One region of the Planomonospora antibiotica genome, then DNA from elsewhere that is predicted to be linked to it. Evidence: riboswitches for the same ligand, from Rfam matches in the RefSeq annotation. Region 1 holds a riboswitch; the other holds the start of a gene.
The links. A riboswitch is a leader RNA that binds a small molecule or an ion and turns the genes downstream of it on or off. The one in region 1 is predicted to bind glycine.

Region 1 (10,612 bases):
ACGATGAGGCCGACCGCCGTCCAGGGGCCCTGCGGGGTCTCTCCGGAGTCCTCCCAGCCCAGCGGGCGCAGGCCGAGCAGGAGCAGGCCGGTGACCGCGACCGCGACGAACACGGCGTCGACGGAGGTGCGGCCCTCCTCCTCCCAGTAGACGTCGTGCAGGTGCAGGATCAGCGCGAACTCGTCCAGGATCAGGGCCGCGCCGACGCCGAAGAGGGCGGCCGTCACGGCGTACCAGGTGTCGGAGACGCCCGACACGAGCAGCCCCGCGACCCCGCTCAGCAGGGTGAGCACCACGCCGAACACCACGTGGTGGATGTGCATCTCACCGACGCTGACGTTGCGGAACCAGCCGATCTTCGCCCGGATGAGCCGGACGTTGACGCGGGTGAACACGAAGGCGACGATCAGCGCGACGAAGAAGCAGAACAGCGGCAGCCGTCCTGTCTCGATGATCCGTTGCTGGAACCACTCCCCCACAGTCCGTCCAGGTTATGCCAGGAACCCCCGCAGGAGCGCCGCGGTGCCCTCCAGGTGCTCGGCCACGGCGCGGCGGGCGGCGTCCGGGTCGCCGGCCAGGATCGCGGCGACGATCGCCTCGTGCTGGACCGCGGCGTGCTCGATGTTGCGCTGGAGCACCGGGATCGCGTTCAGCAGGTCGGTGACCCGCAGGCGCGCGTCGGCGCAGGCGGCGGCGAGCAGCGGGGAGCCGGTCAGCTCGGCGATGGACAGGTGGAAGGCGGTGTCCAGGCGGCGGTAGTCGTCGGGCCCGGCGGAGTTGACCTCCGCCAGGCGGCGGCGGAGCGTCTCGCGCCACTCCCCGGCCGGCTCGGCGGTGGCCAGCACCTGGGCCGCGCCGCACTCGACGGCCGTGCGGAAGGTGAGCGCGTCGGCCAGGTGGCCGGTGCCCATGTCGGCCACGGCCCGGCGCAGGTCCCCCCGCCGGGGCGGGGGCGGGGCGTAGGTGACGAACGCGCCGCCGTACCGGCCCCGGCGCACCTCCAGGTAGCCCGCCTCGGCCAGCGCGCGGATGGCCTCGCGCAGCGTGACCCGGCTGATCCCCAGCCGCGCGGCGAGCTCCCGCTCGGGCGGCAGCTTCTCCACGACGAGCCCGAGCTTGACCGCCTGGAGCAGCCGCTCCACCGTCTCCTCGAAGGCGTTGCCCGACCGCACCGGCCGCAGCACCGCCGTCAGCGGCGACTCGTCCAAACATCACCTCCGGCTCTTGACAACCCCGTCCTCGGTGCACATCAATGGTCTGATAGTAGCCCAATGAGATTCCGGCGAGGAGGGCGCGTGGACCTCAGCGAACTGCGCAGCGAGGTGGCGGCCAGGCGGATCGACACGGTGCTGCTGGCGGTCGCCGACATGCAGGGCCGCCTGCAGGGCAAGCGGCTGTCCGCGCGCTACTTCCTGGAGGAGGTCGCCGAGCACGCCGCCGAGGGCTGCAGCTACCTGCTCGCGGTGGACGTCGACATGAACACCGTGGACGGCTACGCCATGTCGTCGTGGGACAGCGGGTACGGGGACTTCGTGATGCGGCCCGACCTGTCCACCCTGCGCCGGGTGCCCTGGCAGGAGGGCACGGCCATGCTCATGGCCGACCTCGTCTGGGAGGACGGCTCGGACGTCGCGGCCTCGCCCCGGCAGGTCCTGCGCCGCCAGCTCGCCCGGCTGGCCGAGCACGGCTGGGACGCTTTCGCCGGCACCGAGCTGGAGTTCGTCGTCTACGGCGACACCTACGAGGAGGCCTGGCGCCGCGGCTACCGCGACCTGACCCCGGCCAACCTCTACAACGTCGACTACTCGCTGCTCGGCACCGCCCGGATCGAGCCGCTGCTGCGCCGGATCCGGCTCGGCATGGAGGGCGCCGGGATGTACGTCGAGTCGGCCAAGGGCGAGTGCAACCTCGGCCAGCACGAGATCGCCTTCCGCTACACCGACGCCCTGGCCACCTGCGACAACCACGCGGTCTACAAGAACGGCGCCAAGGAGATCGCCGCCCAGGAGGGCATGTCGCTGACCTTCATGGCCAAGCCGAACGCCCGCGAGGGCAACTCCTGCCACATCCACCTGTCGCTGCGCTCGCCGGACGGCGACCCGGTCATGGCCGGGCCGGGGCCGTACGGACTGTCGGAGACCGGGCGGCGCTTCATCGCCGGGCAGCTCGCCTGCCTGCGGGAGTTCACCCTGCTCTACGCGCCGAACGTCAACTCCTACAAGCGGTACGCGCCGGGCAGCTTCGCCCCCACCGCCGTCCGGTGGGGCGTGGACAACCGGACCTGCGCGCTGCGCCTGGTCGGCGGCCACGGCGCGTCGCTGCGGGTCGAGAACCGGGTGCCCGGCGGCGACGTCAACCCCTACCTGGCGGTCGCCGCGATGATCGCGGCCGGGCTGCACGGCGTCGAGAACGGGCTGGAGCCGGGCGAGCCGTTCGCCGGCAACGCCTACGCCTCCGGCTCCGAAACGGTCCCGGGCACGCTGCGCGACGCCCTGGCCCTGTGGGAGGGCTCCGGACTCGCCCGCGACGCCTTCGGCGAGGAGGTCGCGGCGCACTACGCCAACGCCGCCCGGGTCGAGCTGGCCGCCTTCGACGCGGCCGTCACCGACTGGGAGCTGGTGCGCGGATTCGAACGGATGTGAACATGAAGATCGTCAATCCGGCGACCGAGGAGGTCCTCGCCGAGGTCGAGCTCTCCGGCGCCGCCGAGGTGGACCACGCCGTGGAGCGCGCGAAGGCCGCCTTCCCCGCCTGGCGGCGGGTCGCCCCCGGCGACCGCGCCCGGCTGCTGCGCCGCTTCGCCGCGCTGGTCGACTCCCACGCCGCCGAGCTGGCCGCCCTGGAGACCGCCAACGCCGGGCACACCGCCGACAACGCCCGCTGGGAGGCGGGCAACGTCCGCGACGTGCTGGACTTCTACGCCGGCGCGCCCGAGCGCGACCACGGCCGGCAGATCCCGGTGCCCGGCGGCTGGGACGTCACCTTCGCCGAGCCCCTGGGCGTCGTCGGGGTGATCGTGCCGTGGAACTTCCCCATGGTCGTCATGACCTGGGGGGCCGCCCCGGCGCTGGCGGCGGGCAACACCGTGATCGTCAAACCCGCCGAGCAGACCCCGCTGACCGCGCTGCGCCTGGCCGAGCTGGCCCTCGCGGCCGGCCTGCCCGAGGGCGTGCTCCAGGTCGTGCCCGGCGAGGGGGAGACGGCCGGCGCCCGCCTCGTCGAGCACCCGGACGTCGCGAAGATCGTGTTCACCGGCTCGACCGAGGTCGGCAAGGAGATCGGCGCCGTGTGCGCCCGGCGGGTCAAGCGGCTCACCCTGGAGCTGGGCGGCAAGAGCGCCAACATCGTCTTCGCCGACGCCGACCTGGCGAAGGCCGCCGCCACCGCGCCGTACGCGGTCTTCGACAACGCCGGCCAGGACTGCTGCGCCCGCTCCCGCGTCCTCGTGGAACGGCCGGTCTACGACGAGTTCCTCGGCCTGCTGGCGGAGGCGGTGCTCGCGGTGAAGGTCGGCGACCCGCGCGCCGCCGACACCGAGATGGGACCGCTGATCAGCGCCGCCCACCGGGAGAGGGTCGCCTCCTTCGTCACCGGCACCCCCTACCTGCAGGGCTCCTGCCCGTCCGGACCCGGCTTCTGGTTCCCGCCCACCGTCCTGACGCCCGAGGTCACCGACCCGGCGTTCACCGAGGAGATCTTCGGCCCGGTGGTGTCGGTCGTCCCGTTCGACGGCGAGGCCGACGCCGTACGGATCGCCAACGACACCCGGTACGGCCTCAGCGGCTCGATCTGGACCCGCGACGTGGGGCGGGCGCTGCGCACGGCCCGCGCCGTCGAGGCGGGCAACCTCTCCGTCAACTCCCACTCGTCGGTGCGCTACTGGACGCCGTTCGGCGGGTTCAAGCAGTCGGGGCTCGGCCGCGAACTGGGGGCGGACGCCCTGTCCGCGTTCACCGAGACCAAGAACGTCTTCATTTCGGAGGATTGATGCAGGGAGGACCGATGCAGCGCCTGCAGGACCGGGTGGCCGTCATCACCGGCGCGGCGAGCGGGATCGGGCTGGCCACCGCGCGCCGGTTCGCCCAGGAGGGCGCGAAGGTGGTCTGCGCCGACGTCGACGAGACCGCAGGCGCGAAGGCCGCCGCCGAGGTGGGCGGCCTGTTCGTGCGCGCCGACGTCACCGACGAGGGCGACGTGGTCCGGATGTACCAGGCGGCGGCCGACGCCTACGGCGGCGTGGACATCGCCTTCAACAACGCCGGCATCTCCCCGCCGGACGACGACTCGATCCTGGAGACCGGCCTGGAGGCCTGGCGCCGGGTCCAGGAGGTCAACCTGACCAGCGTCTACCTGTGCTGCAAGCACGTCATCCCGCACATGCGGCGGCGCGGCGGGGGCTCGATCGTCAACACCGCGTCGTTCGTCGCGGTGATGGGCTCGGCGACCAGCCAGATCTCCTACACCGCCTCCAAGGGCGGCGTGCTGGCGATGTCGCGGGAGCTGGGCGTGCAGTTCGCCCGCGAGGGCATCCGGGTCAACGCGCTGTGCCCGGGACCGGTGAACACCCCGCTGCTGCAGGAGCTGTTCGCCGCCGACCCCGAGCGGGCGCGGCGCCGCCTGGTGCACGTCCCGCTCGGCCGGTTCGCCGAGGCCGCCGAGATCGCCGCCGCGGTGGCGTTCCTGGCCTCCGACGACGCGAGCTTCGTCACCGCCTCGCAGTTCCTGGTCGACGGCGGCATCTCCGGCGCCTACGTCACCCCGCTGTAGCCGTGCCCCGTCCCGTCATCGGCGTCACCTGCTACGTCGAGCCCGCCCGCTTCACCGTCTGGGAGACGCCCGCGGCGCTCCTGCCGTACGACTACGTCGACCACGTCGTCCGGGCGGGCGGCCAGCCGGTGATCCTGCCCCCGGCCGGCGACCCCTCCGTCCTGGCCGACCGCCTGGACGGGCTGATCCTGGTCGGCGGCGGCGACATCGACCCGGCCCGGTACGGCGAGCGCCCGCACGAGCGCACGAGCCATGTCCGGGGCTTCCGCGACGACGCCGAGCTGGGGCTGGTCCGGACGGCCCTGGACCGCGGCCTGCCGTTCCTGGGCGTCTGCCGCGGCCTGCAGATCCTCAACACGGCCCTGGGCGGCACCCTCTGCCAGCACCTGCCCGACGCGGTCGGCCACACCGGGCACGCCCCCGCGCCGGGCGCCTTCGGACGCATGCCGGTACGGCTCTCCCCCGGCAGCCGGATCGCGGCGATCCTCGGGGTGGAGACCGACGACGTGGCCCACTACCACCACCAGGCCGCCGACCGGCTGGGCGACGGCCTGACCGTGACCGCCCGGAGCCAGGACGGCACCGTCGAGGCCGTGGAGCTGGCGGACCACCCCTTCGCCCTGGCGGTCCAGTGGCACCCCGAGGCCGACGACGAATCGGCCCTGTTCGAGGCGCTCGTCGGGCACGCCCGCCGCTGAGCGCGCCGGCGGCCGGGGCAGGGGGGCACGACGGCGGTGGTGGCGGGGCGGCGGAGAGGTCCCGGCGGGGGATTTCGCTCGGCGGTCCCGGGCCGTTAGGCTGGCCGCGACACCGATGTGAACCCCGTGCGGGAGAGCGTCCTGACATCCAGGCCAGGACCCCTGAAGGAGCAAGCCCTCCCCGCGAACCTCTCAAGGCAAAGGACCGTGCGGGTAGGTGCCCTCTGGAAAGCAGGCCCCCGAGGTCTCGCCGAAGGTGAAAGTCCGGTAAAAACCGGGCGAAACTCTCAGGCATCCACGACAGAGGGGGAGGATGCTCTCATCCGACCCATGCCTGAGGTGCGATCATGCCCCGACCCACGCCACTGCGCGGCGTCCACACGTCTCTCGGCGCGACCCTGACCGACTTCGCGGGCTGGCTCATGCCGCTCCGCTACGGCAGCGAGTCAGCCGAGCACAACGCGGTCCGCCAGGCCGCGGGCCTGTTCGACCTCTCCCACATGGGCGAGATCTTCGTGACCGGGCCGCAGGCCGGCCAGGCCCTCGACTACGCGCTCGTCGGCCACCTGTCCGTGCTGGAGCCCGGCCGCGCCCGCTACACCATGATCGTCAACTCCCGCGGTGGCGTGCTGGACGACCTGATCGTCTACCGCCTCGCCCCCGAGGAGTTCATGGTCGTCGCCAACGCCTCCAACTACCCCGCCGTGGCCGCCAGGCTCGCCGAACGGGCCAAGGGCTTCGACGCCGTCGTCGAGGACCGCTCCGAGCAGTACGCTCTCGTCGCCGTCCAGGGCCCCAGGTCCCAGGAGATCCTCGCCGCGCTCACCGACGCCGACCTCGGCGGCCTCAAGTACTACGCCGGGCTGCCCGCCACCGTCGCCGGCCGCGAGGCGCTCATCGCCCGCACCGGCTACACCGGCGAGGACGGCTTCGAGCTGTTCGTCGCCAATGACGACGCCGAGCCGCTGTGGACCGCGCTCACCGAGGCGGGCGAGCCGCACGGCCTGCTCCCCGCCGGCCTGTCCGCCCGCGACACCCTCCGCCTGGAGGCGGGCATGCCGCTGTACGGCAACGAGCTGTCCACCGCCCTCACCCCGTTCGACGCCGGCCTCGGCCGTGTGGTGAAGTTTGACAAACCGGGCGACTTCGTCGGCCGGGCGGCCCTCGAACCCCTCAAGGACGTCCCCCCGGCCCGCCGTCTGACGGGCCTGGTCGCGGCCGGCCGCCGCGTGCCCCGCCACGGCTACCCGGTGGTGCTGGCCTCCGGCGGCAGCACCGTCGTCGGCGAGGTCACCAGCGGGGCCCCCTCGCAGTCGCTCGGCAGGCCCGTCGCCATGGCCTACGTGGACACCGCCGCGACGGGGGAAGAGCTGGCGGTGGACATCCGGGGCCGCCACGAGCCGGTCGAGGTCGTCGACCTGCCTTTCTACAGGAGGAACAAGTGAGCAGCATTCCCGACGAACTGCACTACACCAAGGAACACGAGTGGATCGCGGGCGTCGACGACGGCCTGGTCCTCACCGTGGGCATCACCGCCTACGCCGCCGAGGCCCTCGGTGACGTGGTCTACGTGCAGGTCCCCGAGGTCGGCGCGACCGTCGCCGCCGGCGACGCGGTCGGCGAGGTCGAGTCGACCAAGTCGGTCAGCGACATCTACGCCCCCGTCGGCGGCGAGGTCGTCGAGGTCAACACCGCCGTCGTCGACGACCCCTCCCTGGTCAACGGCGACCCGTACGGCGAGGGCTGGCTGTTCCGCGTCCGCCTCGAAGGCGACGCCGCCGACCTGCTCTCCGCCGAGGAGTACACCGCCCTCACCTCCGGCGAATCCTGAAATCTTCTCTCCCGCGCCGTGATCGCGCGCGCCGCCCGGCGCGCGCGGTCCCGGTGACGTAAGGACAAGGACCGATCAATGGCGATCAGCGTCTTCGACCTCTTCAAAATCGGCATCGGCCCCTCCAGCTCCCACACCGGCGGACCGATGGCCGCCGCCCACCGCTTCGCCCGCGGCCTCGACCGCGACGGCCTGCTGGACAAGACCGCCCGCGTCGAGGCCGTGCTGTACGGCTCCCTCGGCCTGACCGGCAAGGGCCACGGCAGCGACAAGGCCGTCCTGCTCGGCCTGTCCGGCGAGAAACCCGAACTCGTCGACGTCGACACCGTCGACGAGCGGCTGGCCGCCATGAGGTCCTCCGGGACCATCCGGCTGTACCGCTCCCGCGAGATCCCCTTCGTCGTCGGCGAGGACCTCGTCTTCGAACGGAAGATCTCACTGCCCGGCCACCCCAACGGCATGCGCTTCACCGCCTTCGACGAGAACGGCGAGACCCTCCGCGAGAAGGTCTACTACTCCGTCGGCGGCGGCTTCGTCGTCGACGAGAACGCCACCGGCGCCGACCGCATCAAGGCCGACGACACCGAACTGCCGCACCCCTTCACCACCGCCGCCGAACTGCTGGCCCGGTGCCGCGAGACGGGCCTGTCCGTCTCCGGCCTGATGCTGGAGAACGAGAAGGCCTTCGGCCGCACCGAGGACGAGATCCGCGCCCGCCTGCTCGACCTGTGGCGCGTCATGTCCGAGTGCGTACGGCGCGGCATCGCCAAGGAGGGCATGCTCCCCGGCGGCCTCAAGGTCCGCAGGCGCGCCCACCAGCTCCACCGGCAGTTGCAGGCCGAGGACCCCGGCAGCGACCCCCTCCAGACGATGGACTGGGTCTCCCTGTTCGCCCTCGCCGTCAACGAGGAGAACGCCGCCGGCGGCCGCATCGTCACCGCCCCCACCAACGGCGCCGCCGGCATCATCCCCGCCGTCCTCACCTACTACGACCGCTTCGTCCGCAGAGCCGACGGCGCGGACGGCCGGCCGGGCGGCGGCGCGGACGACGACGGCGTCGTCCGCTTCCTGCTCACCGCCGGGGCCATCGGCGTGCTGTTCAAGGAGAACGCCTCCATCTCCGGCGCCGAGGTCGGCTGCCAGGGCGAGGTCGGCTCGGCCTGCTCGATGGCCGCCGCCGGACTCACCGAGGTGCTCGGCGGCACCCCCGAGCAGGTGGAGAACGCCGCCGAGATCGGCATCGAGCACAACCTCGGCCTGACCTGCGACCCCGTCGGCGGCCTGGTCCAGATCCCGTGCATCGAGCGCAACGCCGTCGCCTCCATCAAGGCCATCACCGCCGCCCGCATCGCGCTGCGCGGCGACGGCCGGCACTTCGTCGCCCTCGACAAGGCCATCAAGACCATGCGCGACACCGGCCGCGACATGCTCGACAAGTACAAGGAGACCAGCCGCGGCGGCCTCGCCGTCAACGTCATCGAGTGCTGACGGCGGACGTCCGCCCGGCAGGCCGGCCGGGCGGACATCCGGGCGGACGCTGCGAACACCCTCAAGCACCGCCAAGTCCGTCATCGCGGACGAGACCGCCCGTCCCTGGGACTATCGTGGTCAACCTGTTCGTGAAGGTCAGGGAGGTCGCGTGACGACGGAAGCCCAACCGGCGGGCCGCTTCCTCCGCGCCCACTGGCTGTTCCTGGTCGCGCTGCCGGCGGGCGGCGCCCTGCGGGCCCTCGCCGTACTCGGCTACCGCCCCGCCCTGTGGTTCTGGCCCGACTCCTTCACCCACCTCGACGCCGCCCTCGCCCTCCGCCCCACCGAGTCGCACTCCTCCGGCTACCCCCTCTTCCTGCGGCTGCTGAGCCCGCTGCAGAGCGTGCAGGCCGTGGTCGTCGCCCAGCACCTGCTCGGCCTCGCCACCGCCTGCTGCGTCTACCTCCTCCTGCGCCGCCTGGCCGGGCTCCCCGGCTGGGGCGCCACCCTCGCCGCGCTCCCCGCCCTGCTCGACGCCCACCAGATCCAGCTCGAACACCTCGTCACGGCGGACGCGCTCTTCCAGACCCTCACCGTGCTCGCCCTCACCCTGCTGCTGTGGAACCGCCGCCCGTCCGCCCGGACCGCCCTGCTCGCCGGCACCCTCCTGGCCGCGGCCGCCGCCACCCGCGTCATCGGCCTGCCGCTGCTCCTGCTGGTCCTCGTCTGCCTGGCCGTCCGCCGCGCCGGCTGGAAAGCCGTCACCGCCGCCGCCGCGGCCGCCGCCCTGACCCTCGGCGCGCACGCCGCCTGGTTCAGGACCGAGTTCGGCGACCACGGCCTGACCCGCGGCAACGCCCACCTCTGGGCCCGCACGACGACCTTCGCCGACTGCGCCCGGATCAGGCCCACCGGCCCCGCCGCCGCCCTCTGCCCCGCCGAACCGCCCGGCGAGCGCAAGCCGCCCCCCGCCTACCTCTCGGACGGCGGCTCGCCGCTGAACAGGTTCCAGGGCTCCCCCGCCGAACGCGACGCGCTCGCCGGCGACTTCGCCCTGCAGGCCGTCAGAGCCCAGCCCGCCGACTTCCTGCGCACCGGACTCACCGACCTCGCCCACGTCTTCGACTGGGACCGGCGCGTCTACCCCACCACGGAGGACCAGAGCGCCCACGTCTTCCCCGACGCCGCCGCCTCGCTACCCGACACCCCCGCCGCCGGCGGCCGCACCGCCGCCGAGCTCGCCACCGCCTACCAGGCGGACCCCGGCGAACCGCGCCTCGTCGACCCCTACGCGAGCTGGCTGCGCGCCTACCAGGAACACGGCTTCCTGCGCGGACCCTTCCTCGGCGTCGTCCTGGCCATCGGCCTGATCGGCGTCCTGACCCGCTGGCGGCGCCTCGGCGGCGCCCTCCTCCCGCCCTGGACCGCGGCCGCCGCCCTGATCGCGCTGCCGCAGTTCACCTCGGCCTTCGACCACCGCCACGCGGCGGTCGCCGCACCCCTCGCCTGTCTGGCCGCCGGACTGGCCTTCGGCGGGCGCGACTCCGAGACCGCCGCCGACACCCCCGGCGCCCCCGCCGAGGACCCCGTGAGCCCCCCGGACCAGGCCGCCCGGCGGGCCTCAGCGACGGCGGACGTGCACCCGGACGGAGACCCCCAGCGCATCGTCCCCTACCGCCCGCCGAACCCTGTCGACGGCGTCCTCGTTCATCCGCGCTACGAGCTCGCCGACGTCGGTCGCGGGCCCGCAGCGTACCCCGATCCGGATCCGGTCCCCCTCGACCGTCCGGACCCGGACCCGGCTCAGCCCTTCGACTTCTTTAAGCGCGACCCCCAGCATCGCGAT
Region 2 (10,612 bases), on a different contig from region 1:
GCGCTCGTCGAGTCGTTCGTCGAGCGGCTCGACGCGACCATCGCCGCCCGCGTGCGGGCCGAGGTCCATGCCACCGGCTCCTCGCCGTACGGACCGCCCCCCAAGAAGCAGCGCAGGAGCGGTGATTCGTCGGCCACGATCGCGCTGGGCTCGCTGGGCATCGGCATCCCGCTGACCGGCATCGCCGCGGGCGAGGCCGGGGTCGCCGGACTGCTGCTCGCCTGGGGCGGCATCATCGCGGTCAACCTCGCCCACGCGCTGGGCAACTGGCGCCGCCGCGACTACCGCGACTACTGATCCGGTCGCCCCCTCCGGGGCCGTGCCGTCCGCGGAGGGGTGGTCCCGCGGGAGGATCGGCCACCGGGCCGGCGGCCCGGCCCCGAGCGGTCACGGTCCGCCCGCGCTCACAGGTCGCGGTCGCGGCGCAGCCGGACCTGGGCGGCCAGCCGCTCGTCGGCGTGGCCGAGGCCGTAGCCCCACACCCGCTCGGCGTCCTCGTCGCGCCCGCGCAGCGGGAGGGTCCGGGCCAGGAGCTCGATGGCCAGCGCGCTCGTCTCGACGTCGCCGCCCTCCTCCACCGCCCCCTCGAACTCCGCGCACGCCAGTTCCAGGTGCGCCACACCGAGCAGCACCCGCAGCCGCGGCGGATCGGCCACGTCCGGCACCGCCAGCGCCTCCAGGAGCACGTCGGCCGCCTCGCCGGGCTCCCCCTCCTCCAGGAGGAACTCCGCCAGCCGCTGGGCCGCCCGGGAGGCGATCTCGGGGTCCCCGGTGGCCAGGGCGGCCCGCAGCGCCTCCTCCGCCTCCCTCTCGTCCGCGGCCAGCCGGGCCAGGGCCATGTGCGCCAGCGGCGCGTAGCCGGGGTTCCCGAGCCCCAGGGCGGCCTGCCAGGCCGCCCTGGCCTGATCGGTCAGGTCCTCGCTCTCGAAGCTCTCGGCGAGCAGGCAGGCCGCCTGTGCGGCGAACTCCGGATGACCGGTCGCCAGCGCGGTGCGCGCGGCGGCGCGGGCCCCCGGCACGTCCCCCCGCTCCTGGAGCACCACGGCCAGCCCCACCGCCGCCTGGGCCCGGTCGGGCCCGTCGGCTTCGGCCGCCAGCTCGGCGAGGATCGCGGCGGCGCCGTCCAGGTCGCCGTCCTCGGCCAGCCTGCGCGCGACCTCCAGGGGGTGTGTGTCGACGTCCGGCATTCAAGATCCTCCCCGGGTAAGGAACGGCCCCGAGCCTAACGACTCGGGGCCGTCCGCGTCTTCGCATACGCGGTGATCCGTGCGGCTTGCGCGGGCGGGCCGTACGGCGGGCGGGTCAGTCCTCGTACGCCTCCAGCGGCGGGCAGGAGCAGACGAGGTTGCGGTCGCCGTAGGCCTGGTCGATGCGGCGCACCGGCGACCAGTACTTGCCCTCGCGCAGCGACGGCACCGGGTAGGCGGCCTCGGTGCGGGTGTAGGCGTGGGGCCACTCGTCGGCGGCGACGCAGTCGGCGGTGTGCGGCGCGTTGCGCAGCGGGTTGTCGGTCCGGTCGTAGGCCCCCGAGGCGACCTTCCCGATCTCCTCCCGGATCGCGATCATCGCGTCGCAGAACCGGTCGAGCTCGGCCAGGTCCTCGCTCTCGGTCGGCTCGATCATCAGCGTCCCGGCCACCGGGAAGGACATGGTCGGCGCGTGGAAGCCGTAGTCGACCAGGCGCTTGGCCACGTCGTCGACGGTGACGCCGGTCTCCTTGGTGATCTGGCGCAGGTCGACGATGCACTCGTGGGCGACCAGCCCGCCCCGGCCGGTGTACAGGACCGGGTAGTGCGGGGCCAGCCGGCGGGCCAGGTAGTTGGCCGACAGGATGGCCTGCTCGGTCGCGGCCTTGAGGCCCTCGCCGCCCATCATCCGGATGTAGGCCCAGGAGATCGGCAGGATGCCGGCCGAGCCGTACGGCGCGGCGGAGACCGGGCCGACCGCCGAACCCTCGCGCAGCGGGTGGCCGGGCAGGTAGTCGGCGAGGTGGGCGCGGACCGCGACCGGGCCGACGCCGGGACCGCCGCCGCCGTGCGGGATGCAGAAGGTCTTGTGCAGGTTCAGGTGGGAGACGTCGGCCCCGAACTCGCCGGGCTTGGCCAGGCCGACCAGGGCGTTGAGGTTGGCGCCGTCGACGTAGACCTGGCCGCCGGCCTCGTGGACCAGCTCGCAGACCCGGGTGATGCCCTCCTCGTACACGCCGTGCGTGGACGGGTAGGTGACCATGATCGCGGCGAGCCGATCGCGGTGCGCCTCGATCTTGGCGGTCAGGTCGTCGAGGTCGACGTTGCCGTCGTCGTCGCAGGCGACCACGACCACCTTCATGCCCGCCATGACGGCGCTGGCGGCGTTGGTGCCGTGCGCCGAGGACGGGATGAGGCAGACCTCGCGCCCGGCCTCGCCCCGGGCCCGGTGGTAGGCGCGGATGGCCAGCAGGCCGGCGAACTCGCCCTGGGAGCCGGCGTTGGGCTGGATCGACACGGCGTCGTAGCCGGTGACCTCGGCCAGCCAGCGCTCCAGCTCCCTGATCAGCTCCAGGTAGCCCTCGGCCTGGTCTGAGGGGGCGTACGGGTGCAGGCCGGCGAACTCCGGCCAGGTGATCGGCTCCATCTCGGTGGTCGCGTTGAGCTTCATGGTGCAGGAGCCCAGCGGGATCATCGACCGGTCGAGCGCGACGTCCTTGTCCTGGAGCCGGCGCAGGTAGCGCAGGAGCGCGGTCTCGGAGCGGTGGGCGTGGAAGACCGGGTGGGTGAGGTAGTCGCTCGTGCGGAGCAGCTCGGCGGGGAGCGCGTCGTGCGCGGCGGCGTCCAGGTCGGCCAGGACCGCGCCGCTGACCTCGAAGGCGGCCAGGACCTGCTCCAGGTGGAGCAGCTCGGTCCTCTCGTCGCAGCTGACGCCCACGTGGTCGGCGTCGACCAGGCGGAGGTTGACCCCGTTGTCGCGGGCGGTCGCGACGATCCGCTCCGCGCGGCCGGGCACCCGGGCGAGCACGGTGTCGAAGAAGACGTCGTGCACGACCTCCACGCCGCCCTGGCGCAGGCCCTCGGCGAGCACCACGGCGAGCCGGTGCACGCGCCGGGCGATCCGGCGCAGGCCGTCGGGACCGTGGTGGACGGCGTACATGCCGGCGATCACGGCGAGCAGCACCTGCGCGGTGCAGATGTTGCTGGTGGCCTTCTCCCGGCGGATGTGCTGCTCGCGGGTCTGCAGCGCGAGCCGGTAGGCGGGGCGCCCGTCGGCGTCCTGGGAGACGCCGACCAGCCGGCCGGGCATCTGCCGCTGGAGGCCCTCGCGGACCGCCATGTAGGCCGCGTGCGGGCCGCCGAAGCCGAGCGGGACGCCGAACCGCTGGGAGGAGCCGATCGCGATGTCCGCACCGAGCTCGCCGGGCGGGGTGAGCACCGTCAGGGCCAGCAGGTCGGCGGCGGCCACGACCTGGGCGCCGCGGGCGCGGGCGGCCTCGGCGACCGCGCGGAAGTCGCGGACCCGGCCGCTCGCGCCGGGGTACTGCACCAGGACGCCGAAGCACTCGGGGAGCTGTCCGGACAGGTCGCTCTCGACCAGCTCGATGCCGAGCGGCTCGGCGCGGGTGCGCAGCACGGCCTTGGTCTGCGGCAGCGCGTCGGCGTCGACCACGAACACGTCCGACTTCGCCCGGCCGGCGCGGCGGGCCAGGGTCATCGCCTCGGCCGCGGCGGTGGCCTCGTCCAGCAGGGAGGCGCCGGCGATGTCGAGCCCGGTGAGGTCGGAGACGACGGTCTGGAAGTTGAGCAGGGCCTCCAGCCGGCCCTGGGAGATCTCCGGCTGGTAGGGCGTGTACGCGGTGTACCAGCCGGGGTTCTCCAGCAGGTTTCGGCGGATGACCGCGGGGGTGACCGTGTCGTGGTAGCCGAGGCCGATCATCGAGGTGAGCACGGTGTTGCGGGCGGCCAGCGCGCGCAGCTCCCCGATCGCCTCGGTCTCGCTCGCCGCCGAGGGCAGCTCCAGCCGGTCCGCGGAGCGGATCACTTCGGGCACGGCCACCGCGGTCAGGTCGGCGACGGAGGCGAATCCGACCGCCTCCAGCATGCGGGTCTGGTCGGCGTCGTCGGGCCCGATGTGGCGGGTGGCGAACGGCGGGGGAGCGAGCTCGCTGAGGGGTGACAGGTCGGTCATGGGAAGCCTCCCGAGGCGGTGGAGACCGGCGCTGGGCGCGGGCGTACGGGCCGGATCTCCCCCTCTGTCATCTCGACCTGAGAGCTTCACCTGCCCCTGGCGGGGAGGCTTTCACCGTCGGTGAGACGCGCCTGGCGGACGCACCTGCTTTCCAGAGTTGCCTCGTCCGTGCGGTACAGGGTGCCTGAGAGATTCCGGGGAGGTTGCTCCTTCGGCGCCCCGATCATGGTCGGGGTCTCTCCCGCACAGGGTCGTCAGCGAGACCAACTTTACCCCGTGCGCCGAGCCTGCCGACGGCGGGCCAGCTCATCGCCGGGGTGATCGCCTAAAGGGCCTTCGTCGCTCTCCGCACGCTCGCCGGGGAGCTCCGCCAGGGAGCCCTCCACCTCCTGCCAGACCCGGCCCAGGGCGATGCCGAACACGCCCTGGCCGCCCTGGAGCAGGTCGATGACCTCGTCGGGCGAGGTGCACTCGTAGACGCTGGCCCCGTCGCTCATCAGGGTGATCTGGGCCAGGTCGCCGGCCCCGCGGGAGCGCAGGTGGTGCACGGCGATCCGGATCTGCTGCAGGGAGACGCCCGTGTCGAGCAGGCGTTTGACGACCTTGAGCACCAGGATGTCGCGGAAGCCGTACAGCCGCTGGGTGCCGGAGCCGTGCGCGGCCCTGACCGTGGGCTCGACCAGCCCGGTACGCGCCCAGTAGTCCAGCTGCCGGTAGGTGATCCCGGCAGCGGTGCAGGCCGTGGGGCCTCGATAGCCGACGTCGGCGGGCGGGCTCACCGGTCGCCCGTCGAACAGCAGGCCTTCTTCTCCGGCGCGCTGGCGCGCCGACCGGCGCCGCCCCGGATCATCCTGGCCGGCCGCCTTTCCTTCGCCGCTGCTGACCGCCACTGCGGACCTCCGGCTTTCTCTCATCCCATGGCCTGATCTGGGGGTTTGTACACGGCCACAGGTTCACTCGCACCGTAAGACTGGGATCTGCCTCAGTCAACGACCCCACTCGGCGCGTCGTGAAGCGTAAATGCACCGAAATTCCTACCCCGCACGGCCGAAGTCCTCCGGCGAGATCTGGTCAAGGAACTCCCTGAACTTCTCCACCTCGTCCTCCTGCCCCTCCTGGTCCTCGGGGATGATCACTCCGGCCTCCCTGACCACGTCCTCGCTGGCGAAGATGCGGGCGCCGGTGCGCAGGGCCAGGGCGATGGAGTCCGACGGCCGGGCGCTCACCTCGGCGCCGTTGGAGAACACCAGGTCCGCGAAGAAGATCCCCTCCCGGAGCGCGACGATGTTCACCGTGGTCAGCCGGACACCGAGCGCGTCGATGACGTCACGGAACAGGTCGTGCGTGAGCGGCCGGGGCGGCGGCTCCTCGGCCTGCGCCATGGCGATCGCGGTCGCCTCGGTCATCCCGATCCAGATCGGCAGGTAGCGCTCCCCGTGTGCCTCCTTCAGCAGGACGATCGGCTGGTTGGAGGGCATCTCGACCCGGACGCCCACGACCTCCATCTGCAACACGGGCTGCTCCGTTTTCGCTGGGTTCAACCGTTTCATTCAACGTAACACCCGCGGGGGCGCGGGCGCCCGGTCAGGCCCTCACCGGCCCAGGACCCCACGAACACCGGAACGCAGCAGGGAGGCGTGCAATTCCAGCAGCAGGCCGGAGATCTCCCTGGCGGTCTCGTCCGCCCGGTCGATCGCACCGGGCGCGCGACGGCGCAGCAGCGGCGCGACGGCCTGCTCCACGAGCCCGGCCTCCCGCTCGGCGGCGGCCCTGACCGCCCTCAGGTGGCGGGCCCGGAGGCCGAAGGCGGACAGCGCGCCGACGCTGCGGGCCACGGCCAGCGCCTCGGCGTCGTAGTGCCGGGCCACGGCCGCCAGCAGTCCGTAGTCCTCGAGCTCGGCCAGGGTCTCCTCGTCGATCTCGGCGGCGGCCAGGAGCTCCTCGCGGCTGAGCCGGACCTCCGGCTGCGCCTCCGAGGGCACGGCGCGCGGCCGGGCGACGGGCCGCTCCTCGCGGTCGGCCTCCTCCAGCCGATCCTTGATCACCCGCAGCGGCAGGTAGCGGTCGCGCTGCTCGCTGAGGATGTAGCGGAGCCGCTCGACGTCGGCGTAGGTGAACTTGCGGTAGCCGGAGGGACTGCGCTCCGGCTCGATCAACCCCTCGCCCTCCAAGAAACGGATCTTGGAGATGCTGACGTCGGGGAACTCGCCCTGCAGCAGGGCGAGCACCTCCCCGATGCTCATGTGCGCACGAGCGGCCTGCGGGCTCATCATCCTCCAGCGGCGCCGCGGGTGAGGAACACCAGGCGGAACTTGCCGATCTGCACCTCGTCACCGCCGTAGAGCGGGACCTCCTCGATCCGCTCGCGGTTGACGTAGGTGCCGTTGAGGCTGCCCACGTCACGGACGGTGAACACGCCTCCGCCGCGCCGGTAGAACTCCACGTGGCGCCGCGAGACGGTGATGTCGTCCAGGAAGATGTCGCTCTCCGGGTGGCGGCCCACGGTGGTGAGGTCACTGTCCAGCAGGAAGCGACTGCCGGCGTTGGGTCCGCGCTGGACGACGAGCAGGGCCGTGCCCGGGGGCAGCTGCTCGACGGCCTGCCGCTCGGCGAGGAGCGCCTCCCCTGTCTCCGCCTCGTAGGCCTCGATCCCGGAGAGGGAGATCGTCGACGTGCTGTCTCCGGGTGTCTCGGCTCTGGTCAGCGGCGACCCGCAGCGAGAACAGAAACGCGCGTCCTCGGGGTTGGCATGACCGCACTGCGTGCAGTAGACGCTCGGCATCGATCGGCTCGGCCTCCTACCGCGAAGGCGCGGCAACGGTGCTCGGGGATGCGCGCCTCGCTTCTTCGCTTCTCAAGTGTTTGCTCAAACTGCGAATGCCGCAACTTACGCCGCTGAGGCGCAAAGGTCAAGGCGAGCACTGGACCGGGGGTTCGGTCGGGGACAAAGTTACAGGCGGGGAAGGCCCAAGGTCCATATCTTCGCCAAGTCGGGCGCGTCGTGCCGCCTGCCGGGTCCTCCCAGGTCCCTCAGGCCTCTCCCGGCCCGGGGCCCCGCCCCGCAGGCCTCTCCCGTACCCGGTTCTCCCTCGTCCCGCGGAGCCTCTCCCGTACCTGGTTCTCCTGCGTCCCGCGGAGCCTCTCCCGCCTCGGATCCCCTGCGCCCCGCAGGCCCTCGATCCCCGCCCGTCCGGCTCACGGGCCGGCCGCCCGTTCCACGATCCGGGCCCAGTGCTCCAGCAGGACCTGCGCCGAGTCGGCGTCGGAGCCTTCGGCCCACAGGTGGGTGACCGCCTCGGAGGGGTCGGGCAGGATGAGCGTCCAGCTCCCGTCCTCGCCGACGACCCGCACGCCGTCGGTGGTGTCGATGCGCTGGCGCTCGGCCGCCTCGATGACCGAGCGCATCACCGCCCCCTTGGCCGCCCAGGGGGTCGGCACCGTACGGCGCAGCAGCCTGGCGACGGGGATCCTGGCGTCGATCTGGCTGAGCGAGAGCCGGGTTCTGGCGACCAGGCCGAGCAGGCGCAGGAAGACCGCCAGCCCGTCCACCGCCGGGCCGAACTCCGGCACGATGAACCCGCCGCGCCCGTCCCCGGCGAACACCATGTCCGGCGCGCGGGAGGCCGCGGTGAGCGCGTCGAGCGCGGTGGAGGTCCACTCGACCTGCACGCCGTGGAAGCGGCAGACCTGCTCGGCCACCCGCGTGGTGGTCACCGGCAGCGCCACCCTGCCGCCGCGCCGCTCGGCCGCGACCAGGTCCAGCACGACCAGCAGGGCGCGCTCCTCGCTGATCAGCTGGCCCGTCTCGTTGACCAGCGAGACCCGCTCGCCCACCGGATCGAACCGCACCCCGAACGCCGCCCGGGAGGAGCCGACCAGCTCCGCCAGGCGCTGCAGGTCGCGGCGGCGCTCGGCGAAGGTCTCGGTGGGCGAGGCCTCGTCCAGCCGGTTGTTGACGGTCAGCACGTCGACCCCGACCCGGCCCAGCAGGCTCGGCAGCACCAGGGAGGAGGTGCCCCCGGCGCAGTCGACCACGACCTTCATGTCGGCGTCGCGCACCCCGGTCATGTCCACCCGGCGCAGCAGTTCGTGGGTGTAGTCCTCGACCACCCGCGGGGGGAAGCCGAGCTCGGCGATCTCGCCGGGGAAGGCCCGGCGGAACTCCTGGCGGGAGAAGACCCGTTCCAGCTTCCGCTGCGCGGACCGGGACAGGTCGGCGCCGCTGTCGTCCATGAAGACGATGTCCACGCTCTGCGGGTCGCCCGCGGTGGTGCGCAGCGCGATCCCGCCGACGGCGTTCTCCTTGGCCGTGTGGAAGCGGGAGACGGGCAGCGGGGTGGCCTCCAGGTCCAGCACGTTGATGGCACTGGCGTTCAGGGCGCTGATCACCGCCCGCTTCAGGGCCCGCGCCGCGCGCGAGGAGTCGCGGGAGGTGACGACCGAGGCGCCCTTGCGCAGCGTCGTGGCGTAGGCGCTGGCCAGCCGTACGCACAGCTCGGGGGTGATCTCGACGTTGACCAGCCCGGAGACCCCGCGGGGACCGAACAGGCTGCGCTGGCCGCGGGACTCCCAGATCACGCTGGTGTTGACCACCGCCCCGGCCTCGACGGTCTTGAACGGGTAGACCTTGACGCCGGAGGAGACGTAGGCCTCGGCCTCGATGACGCACTCGTCCCCGATGACGGCGCCCTCCTCGATCCGGGCCCCCGTCATCAGGTCGCTGTTCTTGCCGATGACGCAGCCGCGCAGGTGGACCCCCGGGCCGACGTAGACGTTGTCGTGGACCACGGCCCGGTGCAGGAAGGCGCCCTCGCGGACCACCGCGTTGCTCCCCAGCACGGTGTACTCGCGCAGCTCGGCGCCGGCCTCGACCTTGGCGTAGTCGCCGATGTACAGCGGGCCCTTGAGCACGGCGTCCGGGTCCACCACGGCGCCCTCGGCCACCCAGACGCCGGGCGAGAGCTCGAAGGCGTCGAGGTCCACCGCCACCCGGCCGGAGAGCACGTCGGCCTGGACCGCCAGGTAGCTCTGGTGGGTGCCGACGTCCTCCCAGTAGCCGCCCGCCACGTAGCCGAAGAGCGGGGCCCCGCGCGCCAGCAGGCGGGGGAAGACGTCCGCCGACCAGTCGACCGGCTCCCCCGCCGCGACCTCGTCGAGGACCTCGGGCTCCATCACGTAGATGCCGGTGTTGACCGTGTCGGAGAAGACCTGGCCCCAAGTGGGCTTCTCCAGGAAGCGCTCGACCCGGCCCCGCTCGTCGGCGATGACGATGCCGAACTCCAGCGGATTGGGCACGCGCTTGAGCCCGATGGTGACCAGCGCGCCCTGCTCCCGGTGGAACCGGACCATGTCGGTCAGGTCGATGTCGGTGAGCGCGTCACCGGAGATGACCAGGAACCGGTCGTCACGGAGCTTGTCCGCGGCGTTCTTGACGCTGCCGGCCGTGCCGAGCGGCGTCTCCTCCGTGGCGTAGTACAGGTCCATGCCGAGCTCGTCGCCGTCGCCGAAGTAGGTGCGGACGAGGGCGGCCAGGAACTGCACGGTCACCACGGTCTCGGTGAACCCGTGCCTCTTCAGCAGCCGCAGCACGTGTTCCATGATCGGCCGGTTGACCACGGGCAGCAGCGGTTTGGGCTGGTTGGCGGTCATCGGCCGGAGCCGTGTCCCCTCCCCGCCCGCCATCACGACGGCCTTCACGAATCACCTCATTAAGGCGTTCCAGCTCCTTTGAGAAGTTGCCGCACCTGTACCCAATACAGCACCCCGGACCACCAGTACAGCCCCACGCCCCAGATGGCCAGCGCCCAGCCGACGATCCGGGCGGGGTCGGCGTACCACGCGTCGTGGTGGGCGAGGAAGAGCAGGGGGAAGGAGTAGAGCAGGTTGGCGGTGGCGGCCTTGCCCAGGAAGTGCACGGGGAGCGCCGGGCCGTACCCCAGGCGGCGCAGGATCGGCGGGATGCCCAGCAGCATGACGTCCCGCAGCGGGATGACGAGCGCCAGCCACCACGGGATGATGCCGCGCAGCGCCAGGCCGAGCAGGGTCGCCAGGATGTAGAGCCGGTCGGCCAGCGGGTCCAGCAGCCTGCCGAGCCTGCTGGTCTGGTTCCACGCTCGGGCGATCTTGCCGTCGAGCCAGTCGGAGAACCCCGCGAGCATCAGCAGCGCGACGGCCCAGCCGTCGGCCTCGGGACCGAGCACGAGCCAGAGGAAGACGGGCACGCCCAGCAGCCTGGCCAGGCTCAGCGCGTTGGGGACCGTCCAGATCCGGTCCTCGGCCCCCGAAACTTCCGCATTCACCCGTTCGTCCCCCTCCCCGTACCTGAGGGTGACACTACTGTGCCCATGGCGGCGCTGCGCGCCGCGGCTCGGGGGCCGGTAACCGACGTCTTCCCTCGTCGCTCATCCGCTGCGCTCCTTCGCTCCTCAGTCCAGACGCCGGAGCCCCCTCGCGG

Region 2: linked by a shared signal. The riboswitch ahead of gcvP (aminomethyl-transferring glycine dehydrogenase) and the one ahead of gcvT (glycine cleavage system aminomethyltransferase GcvT) in region 1 are both predicted to bind glycine.

Annotation. Positions count from the first base shown of each region.
Region 1 is NZ_BMQE01000022.1:17,787-28,398, forward strand. Features, by position in the region: gene IEZ06_RS20170 (hypothetical protein) at 1-479, opposite strand, end outside; gene IEZ06_RS20175 (FadR/GntR family transcriptional regulator) at 492-1,208, opposite strand; gene IEZ06_RS20180 (glutamine synthetase family protein) at 1,272-2,642, shown strand; gene IEZ06_RS20185 (aldehyde dehydrogenase family protein) at 2,645-3,988, shown strand; gene IEZ06_RS20190 (3-oxoacyl-ACP reductase) at 4,003-4,767, shown strand; gene IEZ06_RS20195 (gamma-glutamyl-gamma-aminobutyrate hydrolase family protein) at 4,770-5,465, shown strand; glycine riboswitch at 5,585-5,683, shown strand; glycine riboswitch at 5,684-5,779, shown strand; gene gcvT (glycine cleavage system aminomethyltransferase GcvT) at 5,813-6,910, shown strand; gene gcvH (glycine cleavage system protein GcvH) at 6,907-7,296, shown strand; gene IEZ06_RS20210 (L-serine ammonia-lyase) at 7,375-8,784, shown strand; gene IEZ06_RS20215 (hypothetical protein) at 8,936-10,612, shown strand, end outside.
Region 2 is NZ_BMQE01000016.1:36,667-47,278, reverse strand. Features, by position in the region: gene IEZ06_RS16680 (hypothetical protein) at 1-297, shown strand, start outside; gene IEZ06_RS16675 (hypothetical protein) at 405-1,187, opposite strand; gene gcvP (aminomethyl-transferring glycine dehydrogenase) at 1,303-4,158, opposite strand; glycine riboswitch at 4,320-4,412, opposite strand; gene IEZ06_RS16665 (MerR family transcriptional regulator) at 4,428-5,048, opposite strand; gene IEZ06_RS16660 (bifunctional nuclease family protein) at 5,193-5,672, opposite strand; gene ftsR (transcriptional regulator FtsR) at 5,751-6,401, opposite strand; gene IEZ06_RS16650 (double zinc ribbon and FHA domain-containing protein) at 6,428-6,940, opposite strand; gene IEZ06_RS16645 (mannose-1-phosphate guanyltransferase) at 7,354-9,855, opposite strand; gene clsA (cardiolipin synthase ClsA) at 9,867-10,457, opposite strand.